Regions from separate parts of the Streptomyces sp. NPDC050636 genome, predicted to be linked through region 1. Evidence: riboswitches for the same ligand, from Rfam matches in the RefSeq annotation. Region 1 holds a riboswitch; the other holds the start of a gene.

Region 1 (3,385 bases):
ATGTTGCGGATCGTGGCGCCGCGGAAGGCGTAGATCGACTGGTCGGCGTCGCCGACGACGCAGAGCTCGGCGGCGGTCTCGGGCGGGCCGACGAGCTCGCGTACGAGGGTGTACTGGGCGTGGTTGGTGTCCTGGTACTCGTCGACGAGGACGTGGCGGAAGCGGCGGCGGTAGTGGTCGGCGACATCCGGGAAGGCCTGCAGCAGATTGACCGTCGTCATGATGATGTCGTCGAAGTCCAGGGCGTTGGCCTCGCGGAGCCGTGCCTGGTACATCGCGTACGCCTCGGCGAGGGACTTCTCGAAGCCGTCGGCGGCCTGGTCGGCGAAGGTCTCCTCGTCGATGAGCTCGTTCTTGAGGTTGGAGATCTTCGCGCTGAAGGACTTGGGCGGGAAGCGCTTGGGGTCGAGATCGAGATCGCGGCAGACCAGGGCCATCAGGCGCTTGGAGTCCGCGGCGTCGTAGATCGAGAAGGAGGATGTGAAGCCCAGCTTCTTGCTTTCCCGGCGCAGGATGCGGACGCAGGCGCTGTGGAAGGTGGAGACCCACATGGCGTTGGCGCGCGGGCCGACCAGCTCCTCGACGCGCTCCTTCATCTCGCCGGCGGCCTTGTTGGTGAAGGTGATCGCGAGGATCTGGCCGGGGTGGGCGTGCCGCTCGGCGAGCAGATGCGCGATGCGGTGGGTGAGCACCCGGGTCTTGCCGGAGCCGGCGCCGGCGACGATCAGCAGCGGGCCGCCGGTGTGCACGACGGCGGCCTTCTGCTCGTCGTTGAGTCCCTCCAGCAGCGTCGCCGGGTCGACGGCCGGGCGGGCGGCGCCGTCGCGGTAGTACGCCTCGCGGGGCGCGGGCGCGTCGAATTTCCCGTCGAAGAGATCGGCGGGGATCTCCTCCGGGACCGGGCCGTGCTCGTCCTCGGGTGGTGGCGGGGGCTCGTCGCCCTTGGGGCCGAGGTCCGCCAGGAAGCTGTCGTCAAAGAGGCTGCTCATCGCCCACCGAGTCTAGGCCGCCCCACTGACAGCTCGCTGCGGAGTCGGCGATGTCGGGCTGGAGGGGCGTGCGGCCGGGGGGTGGAACGGCTGGTGGCGGGGCTGGAGCAAGGGGGAGTCGCCGTCCCGTGCCGGGCCAAGTCGTGGCCCGTATGAGCCGGGTGCCGGCCCGTGCGGGCCGCGTCATGTCTCGTACGAGCCCGGTCGCGGTCCGTACGAGCCGGGCCCTCCGCCGTATTTGCGGTCCCGTATCAGCCAGGGTGTCGGTTCTCGTCTCCCCGGGAACCGCCCGCCCCGAAGCCGGCAACTGCCACCAGAATCCCCGAAACACATTCAGGTCACGAAAAGGTTTCGGGCATATCGAACATCAGCCTTCACAGGAGCCACACGAGTTGGCTACCGTGCACGATCGGGCAGCCCGCATTCCCGCGGACGACAGCGTCAGCACGGGCCGCCTCCGTCGAGTCCGGCCCTGCCACGAAGGCACCCGGAGCCGGGGACCCACCAGCACCACCGGGGTGAATCGATCGGTACGGCCGCCACTCGCGGACGTACGGACCGTAGGGCAAGCCTTCCGTCAGCGACACCGCCCGAACCCGACAGCTAACCCGGTAGGCGGTCCACGGAAGGAGTCGCCGGCCTTGGCGTCGCATCGCAAGCCGCGCACCCGCGTTCTCACCTCGCCCGGAGGCCGCCGTACGGCAGCCGGGCTCACCACTGCTGCCCTCGCCTCGGTCACGCTGCTCTCGCAGACCGCTGACGCGGCCCCCAGGGCGCCCAAGCCCAGCATCGAAGAGGTCAAGCAGAAGGTCGACGACCTCTACCACCAGGCGGAGGCGTCGACCGAGAAGTACAACGCCGCCAAGGAGAAGGCCACCGAGCAGCGCGAGAGAGTGGACGGCCTGCTCGACGCCGCCGCCAAGCGCGCGGAGAAGATGAACGAGTCCCGGCGCCAGCTGGGCACGTTCGCCTCGGCGCAGTACCGCACCGGCGGAATGAATCCGACGGCGCAGCTGATGCTCGCCAAGGACCCGCAGCAGTTCTTCGACCGCAGCCACCTCATGGAGCGGTTGACCGGCCGCGAGAAGCAGGCCGTCACCGACTACCAGGAGCAGGCGGCGGCAGCGGCCCGGCAGCGCGCCGAGGCGACCCGCAGCCTGGACCAGCTCCAGGATTCCCAGGCCTCGCTGAAGGAGTCCAAGCAGTCCGTCCAGAGCAAGCTGGCCGAGGCCCGGCAACTGCTGTCCCGGCTGACCGCCGAGGAGAAGGCGCGGCTGGCGGCGCTGGAGCGCGAGCGGGAGGCGGAGGCCAAGCGCAAGGCCGAGGAGCTGGCCCGCAAGCAGGCCGAGGCCGAGAAGGAGCGTCAGCGGCGCGAGGAGCAGAACCAGAACGACGGCTCGGACGGCTCGACCGGCGGCCAGACCGGCGGCGGCTCCACCGATGACGGCTCATACGCCGCCAAGGCCGAGAAGGCGCTCGCCTTCGCCCGCGCGCAGATAGGCAAGCCGTACGTCTGGGGCGCAACCGGGCCCTCCTCGTACGACTGCTCCGGGCTGACGCAGGGGGCGTGGAAGGCGGCCGGGGTCGATCTGCCGCGTACGACCTGGGATCAGGTGAAGGTCGGCGAGCGGGTGGCCACCAAGGATCTCCAGCCCGGCGACCTGGTGTTCTTCTACGACGACATCAGCCATGTCGGGATGTACATAGGCGGCGGCAAGATGATCCACGCACCGAAGCCGGGCGCGTACGTCCGCGAGGAGTCGATCTACTACATGCCGATTTACGGGAGCGTCCGCCCGGCCTGAGGCCCGGCCCTCCCCTGAGGCCACCCCCCACGGCCACCCCCCACACGCCACCGCGCGGTCATCGCCTCCGGAGCCCGGAGCGGGATGACCGCGCGGTGAGTCGTCTGTGCGCCAGGTCCGGTCAGGACCGGGGCAGGTCAGGACCGGGGCAGGTCAGGACCGGGGCAGGTCAGGACCGGGGCAGGTCCGGGGCAGGACTGGTCGAGGCCAGGAGTCAGCCCCGTTCAGGACCACCTGGGCCCCGTCTCGGACCCAGCTGAGCCCCGTCTCAGGTCCAGAGCACCGCGATGAAGATGTTGGCGATCGTGAGCAGGCCGACGGCGCCGAAGACCGGCTTGGCGACCTTCTCCTCGTCCCGCTTGACGTAGACCAGCGCCAGGATCACCACCAGCACGGCCATCTTGATGCCGAGCTTGATGTTGTTGAGGCTGTGGCCCTCGGCCTGGTTGAGGCCGACCAGCACGATGCCGGTGACCAGCATCGTCAGCGCGCCGTGCAGCATGGCCGGCACAAAGCGGGCCCCGTCCCCGCTCATTGCCTTCATCTGGGTCAGAAAGCCGCCCAGCAGGGAGGCGATACCGATGATGTGCA
Region 2 (3,385 bases), on a different contig from region 1:
GAGTCCGCCAGGATTTCAGTCCGCGGCCCTGTCGCGGCGACCGGAAACGGCCGCCGACAGGGCCGTTTCGCTGTGCCCGACGGCCGCCGCTTCGCCGCACTCGGGGCCGTCGGTACGCGGACATCGCCCACATGTGAGGGCCGCGCTCCGGCTCACCCGGCGGCCCGCTTTGCGGCGCACCGAGGAAGCCGGCCTTTCGGCGCACCCAACGCCCCGGCTTTCGCCATGCCAGGCGAATTCGAATCGGCGCCGCTAATCACTCAAGGGATCCGAATTATCGGTACGCGCACGCCGGATATCCGGGTCGCCGAATACCGGCCCCGGAAACACGAAAAGGGCGCACCACATAAACGGCACGGCCGACGCCATTACGCGTCACTACGCGCCGCCCGGAATCCATTCCGCATCCCTTTGTATACGGGGCGATTGTTAATTGCGGGCGCGCGCCGTGTTGACGGGCCGTTTCGAACCGCTCACCTCGGCCGCCGCGGGGCGCCGCAACCGGTGCACCGGCAGGGAGCGTTCGATATGAGCCGCCATCAGGGCGCGGGCCCGTTCCGCGTCTCCCCGGGCCACCGCGTCCAGCACCGCGCCGTGTTCGTCCCACGACTCGGCCACCCGGGCCGGTAGTTCCACGGTGTACATCCACTCGATCTTGCGCCGCAGCTGGGTCAGCAGCGCGGTCAGGCTGGGGCTACCGGCCGCCTGGGCCAGCGTTTCGTGGAACCAGCCGTCCAGTTGGCGCAGATCCGCGGGGTGGCCGTGACGGGCCCGCTCGCGGCCCAGCCGTACCAGGCCGCGCAGCACCTTGAGGTGCGCCGGGCTGCGGCGGGCCGCGGCGCGGGCAGCGCCGAGCGGCTCCAACAGGGCGCGGATGTCCAGGAGATCGGCCGCCTCCTGCTCGGTGGGCTCGGCGACACAGGCGCCCGCATGGTGGCGGGTGGTGACGAAGCCCTCGGACTGCAACGTGCGCAGCGCCTCGCGCACCGGGACCCGGGAGACTCCGTACCGCGCCGCCAGGATGTCCTCGATCAGCCGGCTCCCCGGCGCGAGCGCACCGGAGACAATGTCATCGCGAATCGCCGTGCACACCGCATGCGCGGAAATATGGCCTCGCATCGTCCGTGCCTCCGCCGTAATCCCCTGGAAACATCACCGATCGGCGACATTTCCCTAACCCTAGCCGCCGATCGGCGGCTTTTCCGTGACTCTATTCGACTGGGACGGCTTTTCCGACGGACGCCGGGTATTCATGGATATTTTTTGGCCATCGGCGGGGACTTGGCGCCCTGCGCGGCCGGATACGCCGAAGCCCCGGCCGGGGCCGGGGCTTCTCAAGGACGCTGCGACGGAACGGGACGTCGGACCGTCAGATGCTGACGCCGTGCGCGCGCAGGTAGGCGATCGGATCGATGTCCGAGCCGTAGTCGGGGCCGGTGCGGGCCTCGAAGTGCAGGTGCGGTCCGGTGCTGTTGCCGGTGCTGCCGGAGAGGCCGATCTGCTGGCCCGGGGTGATGGTCTGGCCGACCGAGACGCCGAGGGACGACAGGTGGCCGTACTGGGTGTACGTACCGTCGTTCATCTTGATCACGATGTTGTTGCCGTACGCACCGCCCCAGCCGGCCTCGACGACCGTGCCCGCGGCGACGGAACGCACCGACGTGCCGGAGGCGGCGTGGAAGTCGATGCCGCTGTGGCTGCCGGAGGACCACAGCCCGCCGGATGTCTTGTACCCGGTGGACACGTAGGAGCCGGCGACGGGGGCGACATAGGCGTTGAGGCGCTTGCGCTCCGCCTCGCGGGCCGCGCGCTCCTTGGCCTCGCGCTCCGCCTTGGCCTTCGCCTCGGCCTTCTTCTTGGCTTCCTCGGCCCGCTGCTTGGCCTCTTCGGCGCGCTTCTTGGCCTCGGCCTCGGCCTTCGCACGCGCGGCGGCGGCTTCGGCGGCCGCCTCCTGGGCGTCGGCCTGGGCCTCCAGGCGGTCGGCGAGTTCGCCGCCCAGTACGACGGCCCGGCTCAGACCGGTGTCGTGGGTGCTCGCCTCGTCCGTGGCGGCCAGCGCCGGCGACGCCACGGAGGCGACGACGCCGGTGGCCGCGAGGGTGGCTATGCCGGCGATGTTGCGGGTCGTACGAGCGCTGCGGCTCGGACGGCGGTGTTTCCCGGTAGCACGGATGAACGCCATCTGGTGGCTGGTCCTTTCCTTCCTTCTCGCCTACCGGGTTAGCTGACGGGTTCGGAGCAGGAAGGTCTCCTACGGACTCCTCCGGAGAGAGGTCCGATTCACCCCAGGGGACATGTGGGTCCCCGGCTCCCCTGGCTCGCGCCGTACGGGGACTCGGCGATGACTGTCCGGTGCCGCGGTTGCGGCGCACTTCTGGCGAACAGCCGGACCGACGCTAAACGGGACATCTTTCAATCGGCAAACAGAACCGCATTTTTGTGCCATACGCCACACGGGTACGGAGCAACCAGCCGCAACAATCCGGACATACGGGAGATCCCGTGGCGAGCGAGCGCCACGGGATCCCTTTTGTTGCCATATGTCAGGCGGTCATCGTCGTGCCGGACCGCTCTCCAGCCGGCTCCCCGGTCACCTCCGGGTCACCGCGGCAGGTCAGCTGCCGACGACCGTCACCTCACCGATGCCCAGCTCCCGGACGGGCCCGGCGATCTGCGCCGCGTCGCCCACCAGAACCGTCACCAGCCGGTCCACGGGGAACGCGTTCACAGCGGCCGCCGTCGCCTCGACGGTGCCGGTCTCGGCCAGCCGGGCGTACAACTGCGCCTGGAAGTCGTCGGGGAGGTGCTGCTCCACCTGGTCGGCGAGGGTGCCCGCGACGGCCGCCGCGGTCTCGTACTTCAGCGGCGCGACCCCGACGAGGTTCTGTACGGCGACATCCCGCTCGGAGTCCGTGAGGCCCTCGGCCGCCAGAGTGCGCAGCACCTTCCACAGGTCCTCCAGCGCCGGCCCCGTGGAGGCGGTGTCCACCGAGCCGCTGATGGCCAGCATCGCGGCGCCGCTGCCGTCGGCGGAGGAGCGCAGCACCTGGCCGAAGGCGCGCACCCCGTAGGTGTAGCCCTTCTCCTCGCGCAGCACCCGGTCCAGCCGGGAGGTGAGGGTGCCGCCCAGGCAGTACGTGCCGAGGACCTGCGCGGGCCAGACACGATCGTGCCGGTCGGCGCCGATACGTCCGATCAGCAGCTGCGTCTGGACGGCGCCGGGGCGGTCCACGATCACCACGCGGCCGGTGTCGTCGGCGGTGATCGGCGACGCCTTCACCGGCTCCGCGGTGGAGCCGGTCCAGGCGCCGAGGGTGTCGGCGAGCGCCGCGTCCAGGTCGACGCCGGCGAAGTCGCCGACAACGACGGCGGTGGCCGTGGCGGG

The links. A riboswitch is a leader RNA that binds a small molecule or an ion and turns the genes downstream of it on or off. The one in region 1 is predicted to bind cyclic di-AMP.
Positions count from the first base shown of each region.
Region 2: it holds a riboswitch for cyclic di-AMP, as region 1 does, so the genes downstream of both, AB0I10_RS21260 (M23 family metallopeptidase) here and AB0I10_RS09205 (NlpC/P60 family protein) in region 1, are expected to answer to the same signal.

Region 1 covers NZ_JBFAIP010000006.1:159,389-162,773, forward strand. The annotation lists gene pcrA (DNA helicase PcrA) at 1-989, opposite strand, end outside; cyclic di-AMP (ydaO/yuaA leader) riboswitch at 1,438-1,623, shown strand; gene AB0I10_RS09205 (NlpC/P60 family protein) at 1,631-2,794, shown strand; gene AB0I10_RS09210 (hypothetical protein) at 3,063-3,385, opposite strand, start outside.
Region 2 covers NZ_JBFAIP010000028.1:17,843-21,227, forward strand. The annotation lists gene AB0I10_RS21250 (HPr family phosphocarrier protein) at 1-2, shown strand, start outside; gene AB0I10_RS21255 (GntR family transcriptional regulator) at 430-1,119, opposite strand; gene AB0I10_RS21260 (M23 family metallopeptidase) at 1,370-2,182, opposite strand; cyclic di-AMP (ydaO/yuaA leader) riboswitch at 2,195-2,351, opposite strand; gene AB0I10_RS21265 (pitrilysin family protein) at 2,615-3,385, opposite strand, start outside.